4 regions of the Gordonia sp. DT30 genome follow, and region 1 is predicted to be linked to each of the others. Evidence: riboswitches for the same ligand, from Rfam matches in the RefSeq annotation. Region 1 holds a riboswitch; each other region holds the start of a gene.

Region 1 (7,255 bases):
GATCTTGCCCGAGGCGAGCGCCAAATTGAACGAGTTGCCGTCCGGGAAGTACACCACGTTCAACGTCTTGCCCTCGGCAGCGAGTTTGTCGCGCCACTTCAGCAGGATCCGTTCCTGATTGGTGCCCGACCCGACGGCCACGGTCTTACCCGCAAGATTCTCGTAGTTTCCGTCGAAGTTCCACGCGTTCGACTTGAGCACCTCGAAGGCCAGTTCGTCCTTGCGGTACGTGGCGAAGTCGTATTTGTCCTTGCGCTCCTCGGTCACCGTGATGTTGGAGAAGCCCACATCCGAGCGGCCGCTGCTGATGCCGACGAAGAGATTTTCCCACGTGGAGTTGCCGACCACCGGCTTGAGGCCGAGTACCGCCGCGACGGCGCGCCCGAGATCGGGTTCGACGCCGGTCAGCGTGTGCTGATCGGAACCGATGAACGCCAGCGGCGGATTCCCCGAGGGCAGGGCGCCGATGCCGATCGTGAGCTGACCGGAATCACGCACCTTCGCCGGCAGCGCCTTGCGAATCGAATCCACCTGCGGCACAGAGAGCGTGGTCTCCTGCGCCGCCCCGTTGGAGACAGCGCCGATGACGACGCTGCCCGGCGTGCCCGACGAGTCGGCGGCATCACTGGACCCGCCCGAGCAGGCGGTGACCAGTGTTGCGGTGAGTACTCCGCCGATGGCCACGGCGCCGAGCCGGGCGACGAGGGATCGAGAAGATGACATGGTGTAACTCCATTTCTGCAGGGGATGATCGACGAGGCCGGGCGGACACTGTGTCCTCCGCACCCGTCGGCATAGGTGTGACGGACGCGGAATTCAGAGGACCCGCGTCAGGAAATCCTTTGTCCGGGCGTGCGATGGGCTGTCGAGTACCTGTTCCGGCGTGCCCTGCTCGACGATCAGGCCGTCATCGAGGAAGACGACGGTGTCGGCGACCTCACGGGCAAATCCGATCTCGTGGGTGACGATGATCATCGTGGTGCCGGTGGCAGTGAGGTCGGCGATCACCGCGAGCACCTCACCGACGAGTTCGGGATCGAGCGCCGAGGTCGGTTCGTCGAAAAGCAGGACCCGCGGATCGAGCGCGAGCGCCCGAGCAATCGCCACTCGCTGCTGTTGTCCGCCGGAGAGCTGGCGCGGGTATGCGTCGAACTTGTCCGAAAGTCCGACTCGCTCAAGGAGTTTACGCGCGATGTCGCCGGCTTCTGCACGCCGGGCGCGGCGCGTCGACACCAGCGCCGCGGTGATGTTCTCCGCGGCAGTGAGATTGGAGAACAAATTGAACGACTGGAAGACGTAGCCGATGTTGCGCCGTTGACGCAGGATCGCCCGTTCGGGCAGCTCCTTGAGGTGCCCGTTGAGCCGGCGCACGCCGATCAGCTCTCCCCCGACGCTGACATGGCCGGCATCGAGTCGGTCGAGATGGTTGATCGCCCGCAGCAGCGTCGACTTTCCGGAACCCGACGGGCCCAGGACCACCGTCACCTCGCCGGGACGAACACTCAGGTCGATGCCCTGGAGAACGTGATTGTCCCCGTACCAACGGTGCGCGTCGACGATGTCGACACCGGCGCCGCGAGCCCGGTCGGAGGGGGAAACAGCCTGAGCTGTATTCGATTTCACACTCATACCGCACGCATCCAGGGCCGCAATGCGATGCCACGGCGAACTGTCACCACGGCCGTGCGGGCACGTTGCAGCGGAGTCGGCGGCAACGTTCGCACCGCCCCCCGCGCGAAGTGGCGTTCGACGTAGAACTGGACGACCGATACCACGCTGGTCAAGATGACGTACCAGACCGTCGCCACCATGAGCAGGGGAATGATGTCACCGGAGTATGTGCTGCTCTGGGTCGAGACCACGCCGAACAGATCGAGCAACGAGACGTAGTAGACCAGCGAGGTCGACTTGATCAGTCCGATCAGCAGATTCACATAGGACGGCACGATCGTGCGCAGCGCCTGGGGCAGCGTGATCCGCAGGAATTGGTAGCCGCGCGGGATGCCCAGCGCGGCGGCCGCCTCGTGTTGCCCCTGATCGACCGACAGGATCCCACCCCGCACGATCTCCGCGGCGAATGCCGCCTCGTGCACGGTGATACCGACGACCGCGATGATGAAAGGTGTGGCCAGGTCGGCTTCGGATATGTGGAAAAGTCCTGGACCGAAGGGGATTCCGAGACTCAGGCTCTGATAAAGGGCCCCGAAGTTGAACAGGATGAGCAGCAGGACGATCAGCGGAATCGATCGGAAGAACCAGACATAGGCCCAGCTCACCGCCGCCAGGACCGGGTTCTTCGACAGTCGCATGAGCGCGAGCACGATACCGACGCCGAGGCCCAGAACCGCACTGTAGGCGGCGACTTCGAGAGTCACGCCGAGTCCCTCGATCACCACGGGACGAAAGATCCAGTAGCCGAAACGATCCCACTGAAAGAAGGAGTTCGTGGCCACTCCATGGATGATCTGTGCCACGACGACAAGCACGATCGCCGCCAGCACCCAGCGGCCCGGATGCCACAGTGGCACCACACGTTCCGGCCTGGCGACGTCGGGCACCTCGGTGGCTGCCGACGGTGGTGACGGATCGGGCGGCGCATGACCGCGGGCCTTCGTCGACGGCGATGGGGCGGCTGACATGTGTGAACTCTCCTGTACGGGAACGGGGGCAGCACGATGACGCTGCAGACCACACCGACACCCGCGCAATAGCATCAGGCGTCGAGAGACCACGGCGACCGGCGGTTCGATGCGGAACCGGCACGTCGAATCCATCGCGCTTATCGGGGGAAACCCGATCCGGTCGTCACCTGGGGCACCCCACCGCGATGCGAGGGTTGCCGGTCAGCAAGCCAGGGCTTGTCGCTGACGCTCATGACCGTCGAGCTCACGATAGTGAGGCGGCCCTCGCCGGTCAGCGTTCACATTCTCGGAGATTTTTTCCCGGCGCAGGCGCCTCGGATTCGTCCGCTGCAGGCGTCACCGCGCGGCCGGTGACCTGCCGGCTCAGATGGTGCGTTCGCCCGCAAGGTTGGCCTCCAGTCGCCGGAGGATGTGGGGCGCAAGGAACGGCGCCACGTCACCGCCGAGTTTGGCGACCTCCTTGACCAGTGAACTCGATACGTGCGCGTATCGCGGATCGGTCAACAGGAAGACGGTCTCGACGTCGGCCAGTTCCCGGTTCATCTGCGCCATCGGCAACTCGTAGTCGAAATCGACCGCCGAACGCAGCCCCTTGACGATCGAATGGATCGAGTTGTTCCGCAGATAGTCGACGAGCAGTCCCTGCCACCGGTCGACGCGGACGTTGGGCAGATCGGCGCAGTCCTCGGCGATGAGCTCGAGTCGCTCCTCGACGGAGAAGAGACCACGCTTGTTGGGGTTGACCACGACGGTGACCACCAACTCGTCGAAGCACCGGGCCGCGCGCTCCACGACGTAACGGTGTCCGCGTGTGAAGGGATCGAAGGAACCGGGTATCACCGCACTGGTCATGCTCTGCAGAACCTACTCGTCCGCGGCGACACCGGGGCGTGCGACCTTCACCGTGGTGTCGCCATAGGATTTGTCGACGACCAGTTCCCAGCCCGGGGGCCACGAGAGGACGGCTCGGCGTCCGCGCTCGAGGACCACCAGCCCGTCGTCGGTGAGCCAACCACCGGTGGCCAACGCTGACAGATCGGCGGCCACCTCATCATCGGCGAGCGCATACGGAGGGTCGGAGAACACCACGTCGAATCGGCCGGGCGCGGCACCGGCAAGGAATGCCGACACCGGCGAGGTGATCACACGCCCCGAGGCGGCCGCCCCGACGGCCGTCAGATTCGCGGAGATCGTGCGAGCCGCGCGCCCCCGGCTGTCGACGAAGACCGCCGACGACGCCCCGCGCGAGAGCGCTTCGAGGCCGAGCGCGCCGGACCCGGCATAAAGATCGAGCACGTGGGTACTCGTCAGATCGATGCGCGCGTCGAGCATGCTGAAGACCGACTCACGCACACGGTCGGAGGTGGGTCTGGTGCCCTCGTCGGGAACTGTGAGTCTGCGACCGCCGAAGCGACCTGCGATGATCCGCGTCACCGCTCCATACTGCCCTCCCCGTCACCGCGATCCGCACGCCGTAGGCCCGTGCGCAACCGTTTGTGTCCCGCATCACATCTGCCGGGTGAACTGGGGTTAAGTGGGAGATTCGAGGTCCGATTTGTGCAGGCGGGTGAATTCGCCGACACACGTTGTTAACGTCGAGTGCGTTATGAGCCCGTCCCACACAAGTTCGGCCACATCAACCCAACTAGTTCTCGACTACCGCGCGCCGAAGGTCGCCGACGGTACCCGCCTCTGGGAAATCGCCAGGGACTCGCAAGTTCTCGACGTCAACTCGAGTTACGCGTACGTGCTGTGGTGCCGCGACTTCGCCGACACCTCGATCGTCGCCGAAGTCGACGGTCTGCCAGTAGGCTTCGTCACGGGCTACCGCCGCCCGTCAGATCCGTCGACGCTGATGGTCTGGCAGGTGGCCGTCGACGACACCTATCGCGGCCACCGGATCGCCGGGACGATGCTTCATCGTCTCTTCGATCGCGTCAGCGGACGCGGTGCCGTGGCGATGCACACCACCATCAGCCCGGACAACGTTGCCTCGCAACGACTTTTTGCCTCAGTCGCCGCAGCGCGCGGACTGGGGTTCGAACGCCGCGACCTGTTTGCGGCCGACGACTTCCCGGACGCCCACGAGCCCGAGGATCTCTACCTCCTCGAGCCAGAAGTTCCAGAACCATAGGGGCGCAACGTTTTTGGTGTTCACTGACTGCGCCGTGGCGCACTCAGGGTGCAATTGTTGCCCCAACCGGAGCACCGCATCGTGTGTCGCCGGAGGACTTGTCCGGGGTGTCTTCCGGCAGCGGCGCCCTCTCGGTCGGATGATGCGGCCGGTCACCTGCGATACACACTCGCACCGGTCATCGCCGACCCGACGATTTCCCATATTGGAGGAATGCCCATGAATAAGCTCGATACCACGATCGATGATTCGGTCTTCACGCAATACGAGTCCGAGGTGCGCAGCTATTGCCGCACGTGGCCGACGGTGTTCGGACAGGCGCGCGGTTCGTGGCTGACCAACACCGACGGTGCCCGCTACCTCGACTTCTTCGCCGGCGCCGGCGCCCTGAACTACGGGCACAACAACCCGGTGCTCAAGTCCGCCCTGCTCGATTACATCGAGTCCGACGGCATCACCCATGGTCTTGACATGTCCACTGTGGCCAAGGGTGAATTCATCCAGGCATTCGCCTCGAAGATCCTGGCCCCGCGCGGCCTGGACTACAAGATCCAGTTCCCCGGCCCCACCGGCACCAACGCGGTCGAGTCGGCACTGAAGCTGGCCCGCAAGGTGACCGGTCGCGAATCGATCGTGAGCTTCACCAACGCCTTTCACGGCATGACGTTGGGTTCGCTGTCGGTGACCGGCAACTCGATGAAGCGCGCCGGTGCCGGCATCCCGCTCGTGCATGCCACGCCGATGCCCTTCGACAACTACCTCGGTGGTTCCGTCGAGGACTTCAGCTGGTTCGAGCGCGTCCTCGACGATTCCGGCAGTGGTCTGAATCTGCCCGCCGCGGTGATCGTGGAAACCGTGCAGGGCGAGGGTGGGGTGAATGTCGCCCGGGCCGAGTGGCTGCGCGCACTATCGGAGCTGTGCCGCCGCCGCGACATCCTTCTCATCGTCGACGACGTGCAGATGGGATGCGGCCGCACCGGCGAGTTCTTCTCCTTCGAGGAAGCCGGCATCAAGCCCGACATCGTGACCCTCTCGAAGTCGATCAGTGGCTACGGACTGCCGCTGGCCCTGGTACTCATCCGTCGCGACCTCGACGTGTGGTCACCGGGCGAGCACAACGGCACCTTCCGCGGCAACAATCCCGCCTTCGTGACCGCCACCAAGGCGATCGAGCACTATTGGTCCGACGACACGCTCACCCGCGACGTCCACATGAAGGGCCGTCAGATCGACGAGGTGCTCAGCACGCTAGCCGCCCGGCACGACGGTGTCTCGACCCGCGGACGCGGTATGGCCCGCGGACTGGTGTTCGGCGAGGCCGCCGACGCAGGCAAGGTGTGCGCCGCCGCCTTCGGCGCCGGATTGCTCGCCGAGACCTCGGGGCCTTCCGACGAGGTCGTCAAACTGCTTCCGCCACTGACCATTTCCACCGAGGATCTCGACCGCGGTCTGGGAATTCTCGCCGACGCCACCGAGGAGGTGCTCGCATGATCGTGCGCACCACAGACGAGATCACCGGAACCGACCGCGACGTCGCCGACCCCAAGGGCAATTGGGTGTCCAAGCGAATCGTGCTCGGCGGCGACCGGGTCGGGTTCTCCTTCCACGAGACCACGATCGACGCCGGCAGCGTCAACGAGTTCCATTACGCCAACCACATCGAGGCCGTCTGGCTCGTGGAGGGCACCGGCACCCTTCTCGACCGGGAAACCGGCGAGACCTATCCCTTGGCCCCCGGCACCATGTATCTGCTCAACGGTCACGAGCGGCACACCGTCACCGCAGATACGCAGATGCGGATGCTGTGTGTCTTCAACCCGCCGGTCGTGGGCACCGAGGTACACGACGAGCACGGGGTGTATCCACTGGTGACCGTGCCCGAGCAACAAGGCGGCAAGCACGCGGATACCGCCAACGCCTGAGGCGGCGCACCCGCGCACGCGAATCGATATCCTCGATCAGGTGCGCACCCGCTTACAGATCGGCTGGGTCCCGGCCGAACCGACGCCGCTCGACGAGGATCTCGACATCCTCCTCGAGCGGCTTTCGGCACTTCTGGACGGGGCGCGGATCACCGCACTCACCGGGGCGGGCATCTCCACCGACTCCGGCATCCCCGACTATCGGAGCCCCGGCGCGCCGGTCCGCACTCCGATGACCGCCCAGATGTTCGCGTCCACACCAGAGTTCCGCAGGCACTACTGGGCCCGAAATCACCTCGGCTGGCGCCACATGGACGCCGCGCGTCCCAACCTCGCCCATCACGCGCTCACCACGATGCAGGCACAGGGACGTCTGGCGGGGATCATCACCCAGAACGTCGACATGCTGCACACCAAGGCGGGTAGCCGGCGGGTCATCGAACTGCACGGCTGTTACGGGCGGGTGCGCTGTGTGGCGTGCGGCTTCACCCTGTCGCGGCACCGGCTCGCGGAGACTCTGGAAGAGCTCAACCCCGGTTTCGCACAACGGGTCCGGG
Region 2 (7,255 bases), on a different contig from region 1:
CACCCGTGCGGAATGGTCTTTCGTCGGGGTTCCCGACCTCGAGATCGTCGGTAAGCGACCACTTTTCGTCGAATGGACCACCTTTCCCGACGGCCGACCCAACGAGGGATTCGTGGCGCAGTTGCGCGACGGCGGAATCGCCGACGACGACGAGGTGATCTTCCTCTGCCGCTCCGGACATCGCTCGATCGGTGCCGCCGAGGCGGCCACTGCCGCCGGGGTCAGCAAGGCCTACAACATCCTCGACGGATTCGAGGGGGCGCTCGACGAATACGATCACCGTGGGTTCAAGGGTTGGCGGGCCCTCGACCTTCCGTGGAGGCAGTCGTGAGCGAAGCGAGCGAGCTGGCCGACCCTACAAGCTGGAGGCAGTCGTGAGCGACGGTTTGCCGGAGGGGGTTTCGGCGGAGACGCTGTCGGTCCGCGGCGGTATCGAGCGGTCGGGGTTCTTCGAGACCTCCGAGGGGCTCTACCTGACGAGCGGATACGTCTACGAGTCCGCCGAGGCCGCGGAGCGCGCCTTCACCGGCGAGGACGAGCGTTTCGTCTACTCGCGTTACGGCAATCCGACCGTGGAGATGTTCCAGGAACGGCTGCGTCTGATCGAGGGAGCCGAGGCGTGTTTTGCCACGGCCAGCGGGATGGCCGCGGTGTTCGTGTCGCTCGGTGCCCTGCTGAAAGCCGGTGACCGGCTGGTCTGTGCGCGCAGTCTTTTCGGGTCGTGTTTTGTGGTGGCGAACGAGATCCTGCCGCGGTGGGGTGTGCACACCGACTTCGTCGACGGGGAGGACCTGTCGCAGTGGGAGCGGGCGCTTTCCACGCCCGCCGACGCGGTGTTCTTCGAGACTCCGTCGAATCCGATGCAGAGCCTCGTCGATGTGGCCAAGGTATCCGAACTGGGGCATGCGGCAGGGGCAAAGGTCGTGTTGGACAACGTATTCGCCACTCCGCTCCTGCAGAGCGGTCTGGAACTCGGGGCGGACGTCATCGTCTATTCGGGCACCAAACACATCGACGGGCAGGGCCGCGTGATGGGCGGCGCGGTGCTCGGGACCAAGGAATTTGTCGACGGTCCGGTGAAGATGCTGATGCGGCATACCGGTCCGGCGCTCTCCCCGTTCAATGCCTGGACCCTGCTCAAGGGGCTGGAGACAATGAAGCTGCGTGTCGACGCATCGGTCGCCGCGGCGTTGCGGATCGGCGAATTCCTCGAAGCCGATCCACGTGTGCGGTGGGTGAAGTATCCGTTCCTGAAGTCGCACCCACAGTACGAGCTGGCGACCGCGCAGATGTCCGGGGGCGGCACGGTGGTCACCTTCGAGCTCAACGACCGCGACGGCGTGGACGGCAAGGAGCGCGCCTTCGAGGTGCTCAACGCACTGCGCATCATCGACATCTCCAACAACCTCGGTGATTCCAAGTCGCTGATCACCCATCCGGCCACCACCACGCACCGTGCGATGGGGCCGGACGGGCGCGCGGCAATCGGGTTGAGCGACTCCGTGGTTCGGCTCTCGGTGGGCCTCGAGGGCATCGACGATCTGCTCGCGGATCTGGATCAGGCGCTGGGATAAGGGCGTTCATGGCGCCGTCGTTGTCGATCCGCCGTGCCACCGCCGCCGATGCTCCGGCCGTTGCGGGCGTGCACGTGCGGTCGTGGCGGCGCGGCTATCGCGGATTGCTGCCGGATGCCGAGCTGCGGGCGATGCGTCCGGCGGATCGGGTCGGCGACTACACCTTTGACGATGACCGTGGTCCGCACACGTGGGTCGCCGAGACGTCGGGCGGGATAGCCGGATTCGTGACGATCGGCGAGCTCGATGGTCATGCCGCGGTGATGGCGCTCTACGTCGACCCGGACCATTGGCGGTCCGGGATCGGGTCGGCGCTGATGGATCGGGCGGAGTCGGAGATCGCCCGGCAGGGTTATCCGGTGGCCCGGTTGCATGTGCTCAAGGGCAATGAGCGAGCGATGGATTTCTACGCCGGCCGTGGATGGGCCCGACCGGACGAGTGCGTTCCGGCGACGTCTGGGGTGTGCACGTCGACGAGGTCGAATACGAGAAGATCGGCTGAAAGGTCGGTTAGCTGCCGTCGACACCCAACGCCCGCAGCACCGTTCGTAATTTGGCGGTGGTCTCCGCGAGCTCGGCGTCGGGATCGGAGTCGGCGACGATGCCGCCGCCGGCCCAGGTGCGAAAGGATCGTCCGTCGGAGTCGATCTCGAGGCAGCGGATGGTGACCATCCATTCGCCGTCACCGTGGGCGTCGGCCCAGCCGACGGCGCCTGCATAATTTCCGCGCGGCTCCTCGTGGTCGCGAATGAACTGTGCCGCAACATCTGTCGGCGTTCCGCACACCGCGGGAGTGGGACTCAGGGCGAGGGCGAGTTCCAGCGCGTTGAGATCGGGATCGGTCAGGTGCGCCCGGATCGGGGTGGCCAGATGCCACATCTCTCCGGTCGACAACAGTTGTGGGGCATCCGGAATGGTGATCTCGTCGCAAAGCGGCGCGAGTCGTCGGCGCAGATGGTCGACCACGAAGGCATGCTCGCGGTGGTCCTTGCCGGATGCGGCCAGCTTCTCGCGGGCCTCGCGGTCGGCGACCGGATCGGGGAACCGGGGCGCCGACCCAGCATACGGCCGGCACGTCACCTCGCGACCGGCCTTGCGTAGCAACAACTCCGGGCTCGCACCGAGTAACCAGCCCGGTCCGGTGTCGACGGCGAAGGCATTGTGTTCACTGTTGCCATGGGCCAGTGCATCCAGCAGTCCGGTCACCTCGGCCGGGGAATCGAGCACTGCCCGAACGGTTCTCGCGAGCACCACTTTGTCGAGGTCGCCTGCAGTGATGGCGGCGACTGCGCGCCGCACGCGGTCGCGGTGGGTGGCGGCGTCGGGGATCTCGGTGAACCGGTCGAGTGTGTGCCGGGCCGGCGAGCGGCCGGCCAGGGGCGGCAGATCTCGTCGTAACCGGCGGGGGACCATCAACGCGGAGGTGCCGGCGGGATCGAACGGCAGGGCACCGACGACGGTGTCGGCGCGGCCGGTCCGCAGGTCGTCGATGGCCGCGTCGACCTCGGTGAAGCGCCGGATGATGCCCTCGGCGCGCACCGTCCCGTGGGGGCGGGAGAGGACGAAAGGCGCCTGCGCCGGGTTGTCGACGCTTTCCGGGTCACCGCTCACCAACCCAACCTAGCGCCCACATCGCGGCGACTTCGGCCCACGGTGAGTGAAAATTGACACCCCGACGCGAGATGGGCCACTCTGGACGTCAGGTCATGAGTGCCAGTGACAAGCCCCGGCTCGCTGGTCGGCAACCCTCCTCCACGGTGGGGTGCTCCGGGTGACGACCGGGCTGTGTTCCAACCGGACACGGCAAGCGTGGATTTCCGAGGAGTTCTTTCGATGACTGCTGTCGTGCGCACCGCACCCGTTCTGTCCGATACCGTTTTCGCCAATCTTGCGGCCTGTACCGAACCGCTGGCGGCGGTCGTCGGCGCCGACGAGAAGGCGCCGCTGGCCGGCGGTGGCGAGATCGCCTACGCCAACCTCGACTACGCCGCCAGTGCACCCGCGCTGGTCGCCGTCGCCGAGTCGGTGTCGGCGGCCCTACACCAGTACGCGAGCGTTCACCGCGGCGCCGGCCATCTGTCGCAGGTCACCACCCGGCGCTATGAGCAGTGCCGAGAGACGGTGCGGCGCTTCGTTCGTGGGCGTTCCGATGACACCGTCGTCTTCACGCGCAACACCACCGATGCGATCAATCTGGCCGCTCACTGCACACCCGGCGACGTCGTCGTCCTCGATATCGAACACCACGCGAACCTGCTGCCATGGCTGTCACGGGACGCCGGTTCGGCGCGCATCGTGACCGCGCGGCCCAGCATCGAGGACACTCTCACCGCGCTCGAGTGCGAGCTCGCCGCGGCCCCCACATCGCTGTTGGCGGTGACCGCCGCATCCAACGTCACGGGAGAGGTGCTGCCGGTCGGGCGGCTCGCCGCGATCGCCCACCGCCACGGTGCGCGCATCCTCGTCGACGCCGCGCAACTCGTCGCCCACCGCCCGGTGTCGGTGGTCAGCCACGGCATCGACTACCTGGTGTTCTCCGGCCACAAGCTCTACGCCCCGTTCGGGGCGGGTGTGCTCATAGGCCGCTCCGACTGGCTCGACGACGCCGATCCCTACCTCGCGGGCGGCGGGGCGTCGGCGCAGGTGAGTGTGGTCGACGGCCCCGACGAGAACTGCGCGGCGACCGCCTGGCACACCGGTGCTGCCCGGCACGAGGCCGGATCGCCGAATGTGTTGGGCGCCATCGCGATCGCCGCTGCGTGTGACGCCATCGCCGACATCGGCATCGAGTCGATCGGAGCGCACGAACACGAACTGCGCCGCCGCCTCGACGACGGGCTCGCCGCAGTCGACGGGGTCCGCACCCTGCAGATCTTCGACGACGTGACCGATCGGGTCGGGATCGCCGGGTTCAGTGTTGCCGGACATACCCCGCGCGCGGTCGCGGAATACCTCAGCGCAGAACACGGGATCGGCGTGCGCGACGGCAAATTCTGCGCGCATCCTGTACTCAACCGCCTCGGGCTTCCCGCCGGCGCGATCCGCGCCAGCTTCGGTCTTGGAACCGGCTCGTCCGACATCGACCGCCTCACCGGCGCCCTGCGGCAACTGGCCGCCACGCAACCGACCTCCACCCGACCGACCTCCACGCAACCGACCTCCACGCAACCGAGCGCGACGACACCCCCAGGAGCCCCGGCATGAGCATCGAACTCGACCGCATCAGCATCGGGCGTCCGCCGCTGCACGTGGCGATCCTCGGCGACGAGCCCGCCGACGCGGCACCCATCGTCGTGCGCCGACCCACGCTGCGTGACGCGCAGCGCGCCCGTTCGGTGCTGCGATCGGGCACCCGCGACACTGCCGGCTTCTCGGTCGCGCTCGAAGTGGAGGTGGCGATCGCACCGAGTGCCGCCTCGGCCCGCGCGGCGGTCGCCGGCATCCCGGACGAACTCGACGGCGGCACGGTCCGCTACGTCGGCACGCCGAGCGGTCTGGTCACCTTGATCCGCGACATCTACGCCGCCGAGGTCGCCGACGCGGTGATCCTGGTGCCGCTCGACGGATCGGCCACCGACAACCGGCTGCGTCAGCTGGTGCTGCCGTCGTTCGCGCCGCGCCGCGCGGCCTGAGCGACCGAAACAGATGAACCCCGGTTGTCCGAATGGACGCCGGGGTTCATCTGTGGAAGTTCTCCGCTGTCCCCGGGTGAGGCGAACCAACATGTGCCCAGGGCAAGCGCTAGACGGTGTACGTGTTCTCGGCTCTCGATGCAATGACGATGGCGCAGGTCAAGGCGGTGCGCAGCACAATCAGCCAGGCGCGAACGTCCACGTACGACAACGCGGTGACCTCAGTCGATTCGGCAGGGGAAGCGCGCACGCGCAGGGCACTGAAGCTGTAACTCTGGAACGCAGAAGTTGCCGGGGCATTCCTTTTGCCACTGCATCTGTGCGAAGTGTCAATTCGCAACGCGGTGTCGGACGCGATTGCCGCTCACTACGGAAGGCGCTGGCCTTGGTCTCAAGGTTTTGAACGGTCGTTGCCCGCAGACGCCCGTGGCCGGTACAACCCACGAACTGACCTGGCAAATGCTCGTCGGGACACATCGTCGACAGGGAAAGTCATCCCTGAGGTGAAGTTCGTGTTCTGGCAGAAGGTGTTCACCAGCCGCTACGATGCCGTCATCTGGGACTCGCAGATCGCAACCGTCCTGCCCGGCGACAACGTCAACGGGGGTAGTACGGCGAGACTCCGAGCTCGCGTGTATAGCGACCTTGACCGTATCCGATTGCTTCGCAACCGCATTGCTCATCACGAACCGATCATCTTTCGCGACCTTGCGGCGGACTTGGCCGCGATCAAAGACCTTGTTCAACTGCGCTGCACCCACACAGCGCATCTACTCGAAGAAGCAGAGAGTGTCACGGCGCTGCTGCCTCAGCGGCCTCTCTGAATCGGCATCTGGATGGTGGGCCGTATGAGCTGCGTTACCGGACGGTGCCGTTCCCGCACGGGGCCTCACCATTGGCCTCGGCGTGCCAACAGGTCACCGAGAGCCCGCTTTCGCAGGCACCGGATGGTCCTACGCCTCCCCGCGCTCCCATTGTTCGACCAGTTCGGTCTGCGATTCCTCGGTGAGCACCCCGTACAGCCGGAGTCGGGCCATCCCGCCGTCGGGATAGACGTCGACGCGCGCCTCGGTCATCGGGCGGTCGGCGTCGATGACGAAGCGGTGGCGGGTGTCGGGCTGTAAGTCGGTGCGCCCCAACACCTCGAACCACTCGCCGTCCTCGCCGTCGCGTCCGTGGATCGTCGCGGCGCCGGGCGCATTGCCGAGGAAGTAGCTGGTGTCGAGTTCGACGAGACTGACCAGTCCCTGCCCGGCCAGCCGAACCTGCACCCAGTCGTTGCCGTCGTCGCGGCGGCGGGAGGTCTCCCAGCCCTCGCCCATGTTCCGGGCGCGGCCGGGCATCAGCAGGTTGTTGGGGGAGCTGTAGAACATGTTGGAACAGGCGGTGATCAGTCCGCCGTTCTCCAGTGCCGCGAGATCGAAGTGGCCGTACCGGAAGAAGTGCGGATTGGGCACGCCGCGGCCGTGCACGCGGAAGCGGGCGATGCCGCCGTCGGGATGCATCGTCAACCGCACATGGGTGAAACGATCCTTCGCATCGACCCGGAACGGGTTGCGGGTGTCGCCCTCGACGGGGCTCTTCTCGACGATGGTGACCCACTCGGTGTCGGTGAGCAGCTCGTCGACGGAGACGACGCCCTCCTTGGCGGCGGCCTCCACCGAGATGAACGGCGGATAGTTGCCCGTGAACCATGCGGTGTCGACGACGACGCCGTAGATGACCCCGGGTGCGCCGAGCCGGACGATTGCCTGATCGACACCTGGTTTGCGCCGCCGCCGCGATTCCCACCCGTCGTAGATCTGTCCTTTGTGCCCGAAGGTTGCCGGCTGATACTGCGCCGGCGTCGTCTTGATGAGGTTCTGTGCCTCGGCGAACAGGTCGTCGTTGGTCCACACCACGGCACCGCCGAGGTCGCGTAAGGCCAGGTCAGGCATCGAAGTGAAGTGCGGGCGGTTACCCGAGGGCGTCGGTGGGGGTGCTGGGGTCACGAGTGTCGATCCTAATGCGAGTTGCGACGGCATCTGAGGTGAGCGCATACTTGCGGCC
Region 3 (7,255 bases), on a different contig from region 1:
GCCGAGCCCACCGAGGGGAACCATCCCAGCTCGAACGAGAAGATGGTGAGCAGCAAGATGCCGAGCCAGAAGGTCGGCACCGCCACCATCAGCACTTCGAATGACGTGACCGGGCCGCGCAGCCAGCCGGGCCGATTCGCGGTCGCCAACCCCACCACCAGTGCGACCACCAAGGCCAGGATCGCGGCGACGATCACCAGTTGCAGTGTGGGCCATATCTGTTGGCCGATGGCCTCGGTGACCGGCATCCGCAGCGCGTAGGACTGGCCGAGGTCGCCGTGTAGGAGGCGCCCGAGATAGTTGAAGTACTGCACGACGATCGGATCATCGAGTTTGTAGTCGCTGATGATCTGGGCCCGCACTTCCGGCGAGACCTGGGCGGTACCGACGATCGAGTTGACCGCCGACCCACTGCCCGCGTGGATCACGATGAAGGTCGCGGTGATCGCGCCCCACAGCACGAGGAGCGAGACCAGCAATCGGCGGGCGATCGCCCAGCCCAGGGTCCGCGTGCGCGGAACCTCGGTCGGGGCGGCCACCGTATCGATCACCGTCATTGCGTGACCCAGGCGTCGTAGAACGTGGGGAACGCCTGCGGCTCGAACTTGACACCCTGGACCTTGTTGTTGCGGCCCAGTGCGTAGTTGAAGACGTAGACCGGGAACACCGCGGCGTCCTTGGCGATCTGCTGCTGGGCGTTGCCGTAGAGGGCCGACTGTTTGGTCAGGTCGGTCTCGGCCAGCGCCGACCGGAGATCGGTGTCGACGGCCGGGTTCGAATACCGTGCGAAGTTGGTGCCGAAGCGGTCCGGCGGCTGCGGGATGTTGGACGAATCCATCAGTGTGCGAAGCGCGTCCGGTGATGCGCGCTGCCAGCTCAGGTCCAGCACGTCGTAGCCCTTGGTGAAGATCACCTTGTAGTAGTCGTCGATGGTGATGTTCTTGATCTGGTAGTCGATGCCGAGCTTCTTGGCCGACGACTGCACCTGCTCGAGCAGGGTGTCGCGCTGCTCGCGGGCATACTCCTTGAGGAATGGATGAACTACCGTGAGTCGCTTCCCGTTCTTGGTGCGGTAGCCGTCGCTGTCACGGGCGGTCCAGCCGGCCTCGTCGAGAAGTTGATTGGCCTTGTGTTCGTCGTAGCCGTACGCGGATTCGCTTGCCTTGTTGTAACCGACCGTGGCGGGGCTCAGGATGTTGTTGGCGGGCTGGAAGACCCCGAAGTACAGCTTGTCGACGATGGTGTCCCAGTCGATGCCGGCCCGGAAGGCTTCGCGGACTTTGACATCGGAGAACACGCCGGTCTCCGTGTTGGGGTAGTAGTTGTAGTTTCCACCCGGGGCCGCAGCGGTGTCGACGGTGAATCCGGGGGTCTTCTTGAGCTGGGAGACGTTGACCGGCGGAACGCTGGCGATCGCATCGACCTGGTTGCTGGTCAGTGCGCCGTAGCGGGACGAGTCCTCGGGAATCTCCTGGATGCTGATCTTCTGCAGATGCGCCTTGCCGGTGTGGTCGGCGTTGCCCGGCCCCCAGTTGTAGGCGTCGTTGCGGGTGTAGTCGATGCCCTTGTTCGGGGTGTAGCCGTTCTCGCTGATGAACGGGCCGGTGCCGACGATCTTGCTGCACAGGGCATCCGGGCCGTGTGTGAGAGTCGACGGTGCCTCGATACCGAGATACGCGGTGGAAAGCGATGGCAGGAATGCCGAGTTCGGCTGGGAGAACTTGACTTCGACGTGTGTCGGGTCGATGACGGTGGTGCCGGTGTAGGTCGAGATGGTGTTGGCGGCCAACTGTGACTTGGTGGCCGGGTTGACGATGTGGTCGAGGTTCGCCTTGACCGCATTGCCGTCGAACTTCTCCCCGTTGGAGAACGTGACGTCGTCGCGCAGGGTGAACGAATAGGTGAGTTGGTCGGGCGAGACGCTCCACTTGGTCGCCAGCCATGGATGGAGCGAGCCGTCCTTGTTCAAGGCGACCAGCGAGTCCAGGATCGGACGGGCATAGAAGCCCGCGACGTCGGCCGGACTCTGGTGCGGGTCGAGGCAACTGCCCGGACCCGAGGCGCTGGCGAATCGCAGCGTCCCGCCGTCGACCGGGTTGCCCGTGGCGGTCGCCGAGTTGCTGCTGTTCCCCGAGCTACAGGCACTCGCGATGAGTCCGATCGAGACGGCCGCAAGGAGGGTGGCATTGCGTCGGTGTCTGAATCGGCCGGCTGGTCGGGACATGGTCGTTCTCCTGAGGTAATGGGTGGCTGACATCGGCCTTTGGGGTCCGCTCACAGGCAGGTGTGGGTCGGACAGGGGGACGCGAACCGACTTCGTCGGTCGGGCATGGTTGATCATCGAACTCCCGAATTCACCTCGGGCACCCATATGTGAACCCGCGCTTGCTCCATGCCCGGCTTGGGCTGGAGCCGTGTCCTTTATCCAGGGCACCCCGCCGCGGTGGAGGGTTGCCGACCAGCCAGCTGGAACTTGGCACTGGTACTCGTTGACACAGAGCGATCGAAGTCCACCAAAGGTTTTGGCGGGTCGACCACTGAGCAGAACAGTACTCAGACTCGCCGGTTAGTCACTACTTCGTGTGATTTCGAATCGCGACGGACTTAACCTGGCGCGAAGGTCGGCGAGGGTCTACAGGGCCGGTGACGGGCGCCGCCGGATGTATCGGCCGGCGGCAGGTGTCGATTGCCCCGAGAACGGGTACGCGGCCCACCGTGTTGGAGACCATGGAAACGATCACAGTCCACGACCCGCGGACCGGCGACATCGTCTCGCAGGTTCCCGCGGCCACCGACGAGCAGGTCGACGCCGCGATCACCACGGCACGCGCGGCGGCCGGGGACTGGGCGGCGACCCCTGCGGCCGAGCGTGCCGAGCGCTTACGTGAGGCGGCCGTGGCGGTCGGCGATGCGGCCGCCGAACTCGCCGGCTGGAACGAACGCGAAACGGGCAAGACCGGTGACGATTCGCTGGGTGGCGTGGCCGCCGGCGTATCGACGCTGCTCCAGTACGCCGAACTCGGACCCGTGCATCGGGGCCGGACCCTGCAGGGGCAACGCTCGGCGCTCGACGTGATGGTGCCCGAGCCGCGCGGTGTGGTCGCGGTGCTGACCCCGTGGAACGATCCAGCCGCCGTGGCGGCCGGATTGCTCGGCGCAGCGTTGGTCACCGGAAACACGGTGGTACACAAGCCAAGTGAACGCTGCCCCACCACAGGTCGGCGCTTCGCCGAGATCATCGCCGAGCATCTGCCCGACGGGGTGCTGAGCATCGTCGACGGCGCAGGCGAGGTGGGTGCGCATCTCGCGGCGTCGCCGGAGGTGGATGTGGTTGCGCACGTGGGCAGTACCGCGACCGGCACCGAGATCCGCCGGGCATGTGCGGAGCACGGCACCAAGGTGCTGCTCGAGAACGGCGGCAACGATCCGCTCATCGTCGACTCCGGGGTCGATCCCGCGTGGGCCGCCGAAGAAGCGGCCCTCGGATGCTTCGCGAACGCGGGACAGATCTGCGTGTCGGTGGAGCGGGTGTATGTGACCGCCGACGTCGCCGACGCCTTCATCGACGAGCTGTGCGGGCAGGCGCGCAGGTGGGGCGAACGTATCGGGCCGCTGGTCGACAACCGTCAGCGCGACGCCGTGCACGCGCAGGTCCGCGGCGCCGTGGCGCAAGGCGCGCAGATCCGGACCGGCGGTGTCATCTCCGACGACATCGGCAGCTTCTACCCGCCCACGGTGCTGACCGGCTGCACCCCCGACATGACGATCCTGCGCGAGGAGACGTTCGGGCCGATCGCCCCGGTGCGGGTGGTCGACGACTTCGTCACTGCGCTCGTCGAGGCCGCCGATGACCGATACGGCTTGGCCGCAACCGTTCTCACCGCCGACATGGCGCACGCACAAGAGGCGTGGCGCGCCCTGCCCGTCGGGACGGTGAAGATCAACGCCGTGTTCGGTGGGGCGCCCGGCGGTGCTTCACAGCCACGCGGCGCCAGCGGGACCGGCTTCGGCTTCGGCCCCGAACTCCTCGACGAGATGACCACGGTCAAGGTCGTGCATTACGCGCCGCCCGGGCCGTGAGTTCGCCGCGTGACCGCGGTGGATTCCGACCAAAGACCCTGGTGAGCGCCACTCCGGGGCTTCTACGTTGAATATGTGGCGAACGGCAGGGCGACAGTCGGCAGGGTGACGACGGGACTCCTCGCGTGCGGACCCATGTACGCGTTGCTCTACATCCTCGCCAACGATGCGGTCGCTGCGTCCCGCTACGGCGGGTACAGCCGGACCGATCAGGCGATCAGCGAGTTGTCGGCGACCGGCGCACCGACGCAGCGGTTTCTGCAATGGCTGGTGCCGGTGTTCACCGCGTTGATGATCGGATTCGGTATCGGCGTATGGCGATCCGCCGGCGGCCGAGTCGGGGTCCGCGTCCTCGGTGCGCTGTTCGTGGTGTTCGGAGTCGTCGGGGTCGCCTGGCTGTGGTTTCCGATGAGCAATCGAGACGACATCGCCGCCGGTGCCGGCGATTCGTCGAACGACGCAGGCCATCTGGTGTTGTCGTTGCTCTCGGTCATGCTGATCGCGGTGTGCACGGTACTCGCAGCGGTGTTGTGGCGCAGCTGGTTTCGATGGTTCACCATCGTCGCGGCGGTCGTCGTGTTGGTGGCCGGCGCCTACACGAGCCGGATGGTCCCGATGATCCAGGACGGCGAGAGCACGGTGTGGATGGGGCTGATCGAACGGGTCAGCATCTTCGGATTCTTCGTCTGGGTCGCGGTGCTCGGTCTGTTTCTGATCGCTCGGGCGCCTACGGCGCTTCCCACACCGTCTGTCGTCGGGCCGGCGCGATCGTGAACTCGATCGCCACGAGCACCAGCGCGCCGATCAGTACGATCCAGAACACGACCCAGCCCGTGGGGTAGTGCCAGAACATCAGGAGGAACGCGGCGACGGTCGGCACGGCGATCCGCAACGGAAACCGCGCCTGCCACAACACCTTCTCCACCGTCGAGGGGTCGCGATCGGCACGCCGAGCATCGATCGCGGCGAACCCGCGTCCGACGCGGCTGCGCACCGCGCGCGCCGAGCCCGACCCACCGGCGAAGTATCCGACGAGGGCGAGGACCAACCCCACCACCGCGACTGCACGCAGCGCCAGCCGCATGGGGGCGATGACGGTGTCGAAAATCGCCTGCGCCGCGCCCGGGGACAACACGTCGGCGGGAACGTTGTCGAGGTAGATCATGCGGCCCACCAGAATGGCGATCGCGAGCAGCAGCATCGCGATCACCACCGCGACTCCGGCCACGGCGAGCGTGCGCCATCGTCGGCCGCTGCGGGCAACGCCGACGGCGGCGACGATGGCCAGAATCGCCAGCCAGGGAAGGACATTGGCCACCTTGTCGAGCGCCTTCACCAGGTGCTGGGCGCGGGCGAGTTGCGGGGAGTGCCAGATCACGAATGCCTTGTTGATCACCGGGATTCGGTCGGCAAAGGCGAATCCGTGAGCGAGCAGGCGCTGTTTCACCTGCGTGATGACGGGGCCGAGCTGGATGCTGATGGTTCCGCTGGTGGTGTCGACCTCGACCGCACCGTGCCGGGTTTCACCGGTCACCGCGGCGACCACCGCCTCGTGCGCCTCACGGTTGGCGGTCGTCCAGATGTCCTGGAATTGCGGCGAGGCGACGAATTGCGCCACCGTGCCGTGGATGAACCCTTCGGCCTGCCCGGCCAGCACCGGGGCCAGGCCGATGATGGCTTGGTCGGCGCGTGGACGGTCGGCCGGGGTCAGCTCCGTCAGATTTGTCAGGGCGTCGGTGGTGATCTGCTGGACGTCGACCTGGGCGTTGATGGCATCGACGATCGTCGTCGTCACCTGCTGCTGCACCGCCGGGTCGGCGGCCAGGGGTGCCACTGTCGCCACGTAGTGGTCGGTGTCGAGGATCTGGCTGCGCACATATCGGGTCGTCACCGACAGCAGAGTCAATACGGCGCACAGAATGACCAGCAGAACCACTCCGACGGCACGGCCGCTGATCCGTCTGCGGGGACGTGCTGCCGGCGGGGCCGCGTCGTCGTCGCGGGCCTGCGCTGCCTCGGTGAGTTCGGCGACCCGGGCCCGGAGGTGCTCGAGTTCGGTGCGTTCGTCGGCGGTCAGTTCGGGGACTGCCTGGGCGTCGGTCATCGGGGTTCGCTCTCAACGGTCTCGGGAGACAGACGGGTGCATGCCCTTGACCATGACAGTGCCCGAGTGCGGCGGCATCACCCGATGCGGGCGAACCCGCAGTCGACTCTGCGTGCGGTCCGGCGGTTCGCCTGGGGGCGGTTCGGTGGGGCCGCCTCCCGGCGCGCTCATGGTGCCGACGGATCGGGGCCTGCGGGTAGGTGCAATGCGACGAGTTCGGCCAGTCGGGCGCCGACCTCCTCGACCGGTCGCGTCGACCGCTGCGCCTGGGCGATGACGACCGCTCCCTCGACGGCGGAGAGGATCGTGACCGCCAGTGACTCGGCGATCGCCGGGTCGATGCCCTGGCTGGTGAACTTGTCGCGGATCCGCGTAAGCGTCTCTCGGCGAACGACGGGCCAACCGGGAAGGAGCCACATCGAAGCCACGCCGTGACGGACCGACAAGCCGCTGTCATGACGACGCGAGGGCCACGCGGCCGCCGCCGAACCGAAGACGCAGAGCGCGGGCGAAGGCTGCCACCAATCGGGCCGCGGCCCACCTGAAGTGATCCAACTTCGGGTAGACCCTTCCTAACAGGGCTAAACGGGGTAAGGTGCCGGGAGGCCAATTCGCGATCGGTCGATGAGTCGGAGGTAGCAGTGACGGAACCGTGGCTGTCCGCTGATGATATTGCCGCACATCTCGGCGTCACCAAGGACACCGTGTACAGCTGGATCGCCGAGAAGGCGATGCCTGCCCACAAGATCGGCCGCCTGTGGAAGTTCCAAGCGAGCGAGGTCGATTCTTGGGTGCGAGGTGGCGGGGCCTCCGTTCACACCGACACGGCGGAGGACTGACGTGCGGATCATCGACAACGTCAACGATTTGCTCGGCGACGATCTCAAGACCGAGATCACGCCGGGGTCGAAGCTGCGCATCGCGGCGTCAACCTTCTCGATTTTCGCGTTCGAGGCGCTGCGCAAGGAACTCGAGCAGATCTCCGAGCTGGAATTCATCTTCACCTCACCATCCTTCGTGACGGAGAAGGTGACTGACAAGGTCCGGAAGGAGCGCCGCGAGTTCTTCATT
Region 4 (7,255 bases), on a different contig from region 1:
GATATTCGATCGCCCACTCGAGGGCGCGGGCGCCACCCATCGAACCGCCGAGGACCGCGCCGATGCTCTCGATGCCGAGGGCGTCGAGCAGCGCCGCCTCGGCGCGCACCTGATCGAGCACCGTGATGGCGGGGAATCGGGAACCCCACGGTCGCCCATCCGGATCGGGCGACGCCGGTCCCGTCGATCCCCGGCAGCCGCCGAGGACGTTGGCGCAGATGACACACCACTCGTCGGTGTCGATCGCGCCGCCCGGTCCGATCAGACCGTCCCACCAGCCCGGCGCGGGGTGTTCGTCGGTGGGCGGGCCGGTGACATACGAGTCACCGGTCAGTGCGTGCAGGGCGAGGATCACATTGTCCCGTGCGGGCGACAACGTCCCCCAGCGCTGAAACGCCAGGGTGACGTCGTCGATCCGTTCGCCGCACTCGAGCGCCAACGATCCCAGGCGCATTCGCACCATCTGCCCGTCGGGAACCTGCTCCCATTCGGGCTGATGCGCTGCGGACGCCTGGGGGTCGATGCTCACCGACACGGGATGTTGTGCTCCTGTCCTCGGTCTACTCGGCTGTCTCGGTGTACTCGGCTGGGTCTACTCGGCCGCCGCGAAGCCCTGGTCGAGGTCGGCGATGATGTCGTCGATGCCCTCGATCCCGACGGCGAGCCGGACCAAACCGGGGGTGACGCCTGCGGCGAGCTGCTCTTCGGGGGTCAGCTGGCTGTGGGTGGTGGACGCCGGGTGGATCACCAGCGAACGCACATCACCGATGTTGGCGACGTGGCTGTGCAAGGTCAACGCCTCCACGAACCGCTTGCCCGCGTCGACGCCACCGGTGATCTCGAATCCGATGATGGCGCCCTGACCCTTTGGTGCGAGCTCCTGGCCGCGCTGGTACCACGGCGAGGACTTCAGTCCGGCGTAGGTGACCGACTCGACCTGTGCGTGATCGCTGAGGTATTCGGCGACGCGCGCGGCGTTGGCGACATGCCGCTCGACGCGCAGGCTCAGCGTCTCGAGGCCCTGCGCGAGCAGGAAGGCATTGAACGGCGAGATCGACGCACCGGTGTCACGCAGCCACTGCACGCGCGCCTTCAGCGCATACGCCGGGGCGCCGAGATCGGCGAATACCGCGCCGTGGTAGCTCGGATCGGGCGTGGTGAATCCCGGGAACAGGTCCTTGCCGTCACGCTGTCCACGCCAGTCGAAGGTGCCGCCGTCGACGATGACCCCGCCGATCGCGGTCCCGTGGCCGCCGATGTACTTGGTCGCCGAGTGCACGACGACGTCGGCGCCGAGGGCCAGTGGGTTCAGCAGATACGGCGTGGCCACGGTGTTGTCGACGATCAGCGGCAGTCCGTTGCGGTGGGCGACCTCGGCGATACCCGGGATGTCGAGGATCTCGTTGTTCGGGTTGGAGATCGACTCGCCGTAGAACGCGCGGGTGTTGTCGCCGATCGCGGCCTGCCACGACTCGGGATCCTCGGGATCTTCGACGAAGGACACCTCGATGCCGAGTTTGGGCAGGGTGTAGTGGAACAGGTTGTAGGTGCCGCCGTACAGACGCGGGCTCGACACCACGTGTCCGCCGTTCTCGACGATGTTGAGGATCGAATACGTGGTGGCCGCCTGACCGGAGGCGACCAGCAGGGCCGCGACACCGCCCTCGAGCGCGGCGATGCGCTGTTCGACGGCATCCTGCGTCGGGTTCATGATCCGGGTGTAGATGTTGCCCGGTTCGGCGAGACCGAAGAGATCGGCGGCGTGCTGGGTGTCGTTGAAGGTGAACGACGTGGTCTGGTAGATGGGCAGTGCGCGTGCGTTCGTCGCGGCGTCGGGGGACTGCCCCACATGGACCTGCTTGGTCTCGAAGCTCCAGTTCTCGGTGGGATCCGGGGCGTCGGTGGGATCGGGGGAATCGGGGCCGTCGTTGGCTGCGTCAGACATGAAAAATAGATCACTTTCTACGGTCGGCAGGGTATGGAGACCCTGTTGGGGTCCGACCTTCGGACCCGCGCTTGCCGGGGACCCATACAGCGATCCCCAACCCGGTCATCACCCGGAGCACCCCACCGCGGTTGGAGGGTTGCCGATCAGCAAGCCGGGGCTTGACGCTGATGCTCATGACCTGGCGACAAGGATATAACACGGTCGTCGTTCGCTGAGAACCCTCCTGCTCAGGCTGGTTGGTGAATTGCGCAGATCGTTATCGGTGTTCTCCGGTCCCGGATTCGCCCGCGGTGTCCATCGAGCGGGGGAATGTGGGGGTGCCCTGGGTGATTGCCCGGTGCCGACCTGCTCCGCCTGCCTAAGCTGCGCAGATCAGCCCTCACCGAAGGACGTGGCAGCGATGGGACTCCGCACCTCGATCCGTGGCGTCTGTCTCGTGTGGGGAGCCGCCGCAATGGGCCTCGCGCTCACCGCCACGATGTTCTGGGGCCATGGGGTGGCGGCGGCGGACACGACATACGACTGCAGCGGCCCGGGCCGGGTGTTCATCGTCGGCGGGACATGGAACTCCGACGGCTCGTACCTCGTCGGTGTGCGACAGCGCTACACCGGCCTCGGCCCGGACAACCGTCCCGACGAGAACAACCCCAACCTCGGCAACCCCTACACCGTCGAGGCGGTGCCGTACGCCGCGACCATCTGGCCGCTGGGATCGGTGGGATACAACGCGAGCCAGACGCAGGGTGCGCAGAACCTCGAACAAGCCGTGGCCACCTATCAGCAGGAATGCGGCACCGACAAGAAGGTCGTCATCGCCGGCTACTCGCAGGGCGCCCGAGTCGCAGGCGACGCGCTGACCGACATCGGCCGGCATCGGCCGGTGACGCTTGCCGACGGGTCGACGTACGTCATCTCCACCACCGACGCCGGCGGCGCGACGACCGTCTCGGGCGAGCTCTACGCGGACCCGCGGATGTCGGCGACTCTCTGGGGACAGGGAATCGAACTGACACTGGTCGGGGCCATTCCGGGGATGACGATGTCGGGGCCACGCGATGGCACCGACTACGGCGGCGTACCCGTCACCACCTACTGCATCGAGGGCGACCCGATCTGCGACCTGCCCGATCCGCTCCATGACCCGATCGGCGACGTCGACGCCTTCTTCGGCTACTGGATCAAGCACGGCCAGTACCCATTCCACATGTACCAATTCCCCGGCACCGGTCAGACGTGGACCGTCAACGGTGCAGCGGAGACGATGACCTGCACCACCGACGGCGCGGTGCGGACATGCACGATCGCCTCGCCCTCGTCGATGGCGATCATCGTGGCGAACGCACTGACCGCAGTCGGCTACACCGGGACCGTTCCGGACCTCATGCGTTACCGCCTGCGCCTGCCCGACATCATCGGCATCACCCTCGCCGACTTTCAACCACCCATCCGCTGGGCCATGGGATGGCTACCGCCGTTACCCCAACTCGGCTACGGCGCATACCTGCCGGATCTGTTCGTCCTCCAGGACATCGCCAACGGTGTGCTCAACTCCGACGCCGACCTGTTCGACCACGGAGTCACCGCGTTGGCGGCCAGCGCCAAGAGCATCGTCTTGTTGCCGAGGAACTTCGCCACGTACTGGGCCGAGCGGGTCGTCGACGGGGTGCAGACAGTGCCGAGCGCAACGACGGCGGTGACAGGGGCCGGTGTCCCGGTGGTGACACGGGCCGAAAGCCCCGACACCGCACCGCCGGCGACCACCACAGCCGCTCCCACCACCACCGCGGCTCCCACTACCACCGCGGCTCCCACTACCACCGCGGCTCCCACCACCGCGGCTCCCACCACGGCCGCTCCCACCACGGCCGCTCCCACCGCGGCGGCTCCCACCGCCGCGGCTCCCACCACCGCCACCGGCACGGCATCCTCCACCGAGCGTGCCGTACCGACCGTGCCGTGACGATCGTTTCGCGCGGTCGACGGGGCCTGTGAACGAACTCACCGACCGCCCCGGGAATGCTCGCGTGCGCCGTGGTGGTTGCGACTCCTGTGTCCACACCAGCGAATCCCGAGGCGGCAGTTCCCGCCGACGAGCCGGCCACTGCGCACCCGACGACCGACGTCGCTGCGCGTGAAGCCGGGGAGTCGTTGCCGGACAACGGTTCTGCGCGTGTGCGGACGGTCCGCTGGGCGATCCTCGCGATGGCGCTCGGTGGCTTCGGGATCGGCACCACCGAGTTCGTCTCGATGGGTCTGCTCCCCAACATCGCCGGCGCACTCGATGTCACCGAACCCACCGCCGGTTCGGTCATCTCCGCGTATGCGCTCGGCGTTGTCGTCGGCGCACCGCTCATCGCGGCCCTCACCGCCCGGATGTCGCGCCGCACCCTGCTGATCGGACTGATGGTCGCGTTCACCGTCGGCAACGCGGCCACGGTCCTCGCACCCACCTTCGGTCTGCTGATCGCGGCCCGCTTCATCGCCGGCCTACCGCATGGCGCCTACTTCGGGGTGGCGGCATTGGTCGCCGCCCACCTTGCCGGACCACGACGCCGCGCGAAGGCGGTCGGGCAGGTGATGCTCGGGCTCGCCGTCGCCAACGTCGCGGGCGTCCCGATGGCGGCGTGGCTGGGTGAGCATTTCGGTTGGCGCAGCGCATTTCTTGTCGTCGTGGTCGTCGGTGCGCTCACCATCGCCGCACTCGCGCGCAGCCTTCCCACATTGCAGGACATGCCTGCGACCAACCCGATGACCGAACTCGGTGCGCTGCGCCGGCCGCAGGTCTGGTTCACCCTGCTCATCGGCACCGTCGGCTTCGGCGGAATGTTCGCCTTCTACACCTACCTGAACACGACGCTGACATCGCTGGCCGGACTGCCGGTCGGCTTGGTGCCGGTGGCCCTCATGCTTTTCGGGCTCGGGATGGTCGTCGGCAACATCGTCGGCGGCATGGCTGCCGACCGCAGCGTGTCGGTATCGATCCTGGTGGGACTGCTCTGCCTCGCGGCGGTGCTGCTGCTCTTCGCGCTGTTCGTGCAGTTCATCTGGATCGCGCTCGCGCTGACGTTCCTCATCGGGGTCGGCGGCACGTCGATGATCCCGGCCCTGCAGACCCGGCTCATGGACGTCGCCGACGACGCCCAGACGCTGGCTGCCGCGCTGAACCATTCGGCCCTCAACATCGCCAACGCCGCCGGCGCATGGCTCGGCGGCGTGGTGATCGCGGCGGGTTACGGCTATCGGGCGCCGTCGGCGCTCGGTGCGGTGCTCGCGGTGGCGGGCGTCGCCGTCCTCATCGTCGCCCTGTGGACGCAGCGACGGACACGACGACCGGCCGGTCAGCCGACGTCGGGCGGAGTGGCGACCGTCTTGGACATATAGAGCTGCTCGCCGAGCCGGTCGAGCAACTCCAACTGCGTCTCGAGGTAGTCGATGTGGTGTTCCTCGTCCTTGAGGATCGCCTCGAAGATCTTTGCCGAGGTGACATCATTCTTGTCGCGGCACAAGGCAATTCCCGGCTTGAGTCGGTTGACGACCTCGATTTCGATGGCCAGGTCGGATTCGAACTGCTCGCGCAGCGTCTGACCGATGCGCAGCGGGAGGAGCTTCTGGTAGTTCGGGAGTCCTTCGAGGAACAGGATGCGATCGGTGAGGATCTCCGCGTGCTGCATCTCCTCGATGGACTCGGCACGGGTCTTGGACGCCAATTCGGTGAGACCCCAGTCGGCCTGCATCTTCGAGTGCAGGAAGTACTGGTTGATCGCGGTCAGCTCACTGGTGAGCTGCTCGTTGAGTAGGGCGATGACCTCGTCATCTCCGCGCATGCCGCAACTCCGTTCGGTCCGGAAGAAAAATGTCCACGAACCGTAGCACGACAAAACCCCCACGCGGCCCGATCGCATGGGGTGCGAGCAGGTCAGGCGGCGGTGGTGACCGCGGACTTTTCGCTCAGTATCTCCTGCAGCCGTTCGAGACAGGTTCCACAGCCTTCGCCTGCGCCGCAGCGATCGCCGATCGCGTCGACGGTCCGCGCGCCGTCGGCACAGTGCTCATGGACCTCGTGCTCGGTCACGCCCCGGCAGATACAAACGAACATGGATTCACCTCATCTAGCTGTTAGGTGAGGGTTACATAAATTCGACTCGAAGGCAAGCTTGCCTAACCTTCACCGTCCCGGCTTCCTCCGCGTGCGTGCCCTGTCGTGGCCGGTGCGTAGTCTGTTGACCCGTGACGACCACGATCACCACCGTCAATGTCAATGGCATCCGGGCGGCCACCAAGCAGCGCTCGGACGTCAATCCCGGGTTCCTGGCCTGGCTCGATACCTCCGGCGCCGACATCGTCGTGCTGCAGGAGATCCGCGCCGACGAGGAGCAGACACGGGCCGCCCTGCAGCCGGCCCTCGATGCGGGCTGGCGGTTGTCGATGAGCGAATCGGTCGTCAAGGGCCACGCCGGGGTCGGCATTCTGAGCAAGGCCGATCCCACGGCCGTGCGGGCGGGGTTCGGGAGCGCCGAATTCGATCCGACGGGACGCTACCTCGAAGCCGACTTCGACGATCCCGACCTCGGTGGGTTGACCGTGGCCAGCCTGTACCTGCCCAAGGGAGCAGCCGAGCCGACGGCGTCGTCGACGGAGAAGGACAGTGCCAAGTTCGAGGAGAAGAAGCGCTTCCTCGGCGAGTTCGGTGAGTACCTGACCACCGCGGCGCGTCGGCGCCGCTGCGTGGTGGTCGGCGGCGACTGGAACATCGCCCACTCCGAGGCCGACATCAAGAACTGGAAGGGCAACCTGCGCAACCCGGGATTTCTTGCCCACGAACGCGAATGGGTCGGTGCCCGACTGGATTCCGGCTGGACCGACGTGGTGCGCGACATGCACCCCGGCGTGGCCGGCCCGTACAGCTGGTGGTCGTGGCGCGGTAAGGCCTTCGACAACGATTCCGGGTGGCGCATCGACTATCAGCTCGCCAACCGGCCGGCGGCGCGGCGCGCGGTCAAGGGCTTCGTCGATCGCGCCGACACCTACGACCGCCGGTGGTCGGATCATGCGCCGGTCACCGTCGTCTATGAGTGAACGCCGGCCAGAGTGATCGCGGCACGGCCGGTGGGGAACTCCGCGGCAGAATACATTGGCGCGGTCTGCGAGAATCGACGTCATGAGTGACGTTTCCGGGGCACCCGTATCCGCGCCGCGCAAGCGTGTGCTGTCGGGGATCCAGCCGACCAGCGATTCCTTCCATCTCGGCAACTATCTCGGTGCCGTTCGCCAGTGGGTGGCGCTGCAGGAAGACTTCGACGCGTTCTA

Evidence for each region. Region 1 has a riboswitch for S-adenosylmethionine ahead of ACLQ3C_RS02565 (amino acid ABC transporter permease). Riboswitches for the same ligand answer to the same signal wherever they lie in the genome.
Region 2: linked by a shared signal. The riboswitch ahead of ACLQ3C_RS13440 (aminotransferase class V-fold PLP-dependent enzyme) and the one ahead of ACLQ3C_RS02565 (amino acid ABC transporter permease) in region 1 are both predicted to bind S-adenosylmethionine.
Region 3: linked by a shared signal. The riboswitch ahead of ACLQ3C_RS13890 (ABC transporter substrate-binding protein) and the one ahead of ACLQ3C_RS02565 (amino acid ABC transporter permease) in region 1 are both predicted to bind S-adenosylmethionine.
Region 4: linked by a shared signal. The riboswitch ahead of ACLQ3C_RS10690 (bifunctional o-acetylhomoserine/o-acetylserine sulfhydrylase) and the one ahead of ACLQ3C_RS02565 (amino acid ABC transporter permease) in region 1 are both predicted to bind S-adenosylmethionine.

What each region holds. Positions count from the first base shown of each region.
Region 1 covers NZ_JBNCLY010000002.1:126,470-133,724, reverse strand. Annotated here, with positions in the region: gene ACLQ3C_RS02575 (ABC transporter substrate-binding protein) at 1-723, opposite strand, end outside; gene ACLQ3C_RS02570 (amino acid ABC transporter ATP-binding protein) at 817-1,629, opposite strand; gene ACLQ3C_RS02565 (amino acid ABC transporter permease) at 1,626-2,639, opposite strand; SAM riboswitch class IV at 2,771-2,879, opposite strand; gene coaD (pantetheine-phosphate adenylyltransferase) at 3,006-3,494, opposite strand; gene rsmD (16S rRNA (guanine(966)-N(2))-methyltransferase RsmD) at 3,507-4,076, opposite strand; gene ectA (diaminobutyrate acetyltransferase) at 4,249-4,776, shown strand; gene ectB (diaminobutyrate--2-oxoglutarate transaminase) at 4,996-6,267, shown strand; gene ACLQ3C_RS02540 (ectoine synthase) at 6,264-6,698, shown strand; gene ACLQ3C_RS02535 (Sir2 family NAD-dependent protein deacetylase) at 6,739-7,255, shown strand, end outside.
Region 2 covers NZ_JBNCLY010000013.1:84-7,338, reverse strand. Annotated here, with positions in the region: gene ACLQ3C_RS13465 (rhodanese-like domain-containing protein) at 1-331, shown strand, start outside; gene ACLQ3C_RS13460 (O-succinylhomoserine sulfhydrylase) at 375-1,574, shown strand; gene ACLQ3C_RS13455 (hypothetical protein) at 1,559-1,828, opposite strand; partial or broken gene ACLQ3C_RS13450 (GNAT family N-acetyltransferase) at 1,790-1,945, shown strand; gene ACLQ3C_RS13445 (isochorismate synthase) at 2,085-3,185, opposite strand; SAM riboswitch class IV at 3,277-3,390, shown strand; gene ACLQ3C_RS13440 (aminotransferase class V-fold PLP-dependent enzyme) at 3,408-4,778, shown strand; gene ACLQ3C_RS13435 (hypothetical protein) at 4,775-5,206, shown strand; gene ACLQ3C_RS13430 (hypothetical protein) at 5,719-6,030, shown strand; gene alc (allantoicase) at 6,160-7,143, opposite strand.
Region 3 covers NZ_JBNCLY010000013.1:103,328-110,582, reverse strand. Annotated here, with positions in the region: gene ACLQ3C_RS13895 (ABC transporter permease) at 1-557, opposite strand, end outside; gene ACLQ3C_RS13890 (ABC transporter substrate-binding protein) at 554-2,224, opposite strand; SAM riboswitch class IV at 2,377-2,495, opposite strand; gene ACLQ3C_RS13885 (aldehyde dehydrogenase family protein) at 2,728-4,080, shown strand; gene ACLQ3C_RS13880 (DUF998 domain-containing protein) at 4,186-4,854, shown strand; gene ACLQ3C_RS13875 (hypothetical protein) at 4,808-6,184, opposite strand; gene ACLQ3C_RS13870 (hypothetical protein) at 6,352-6,603, opposite strand; gene ACLQ3C_RS13865 (helix-turn-helix domain-containing protein) at 6,826-7,023, shown strand; gene ACLQ3C_RS13860 (helicase-related protein) at 7,025-7,255, shown strand, end outside.
Region 4 covers NZ_JBNCLY010000009.1:28,380-35,634, reverse strand. Annotated here, with positions in the region: gene metX (homoserine O-acetyltransferase MetX) at 1-535, opposite strand, end outside; gene ACLQ3C_RS10690 (bifunctional o-acetylhomoserine/o-acetylserine sulfhydrylase) at 593-1,945, opposite strand; SAM riboswitch class IV at 2,008-2,127, opposite strand; gene ACLQ3C_RS10685 (PE-PPE domain-containing protein) at 2,349-3,908, shown strand; gene ACLQ3C_RS10680 (MFS transporter) at 3,965-5,329, shown strand; gene bfr (bacterioferritin) at 5,287-5,772, opposite strand; gene ACLQ3C_RS10670 ((2Fe-2S)-binding protein) at 5,865-6,044, opposite strand; gene ACLQ3C_RS10665 (exodeoxyribonuclease III) at 6,176-7,024, shown strand; gene trpS (tryptophan--tRNA ligase) at 7,107-7,255, shown strand, end outside.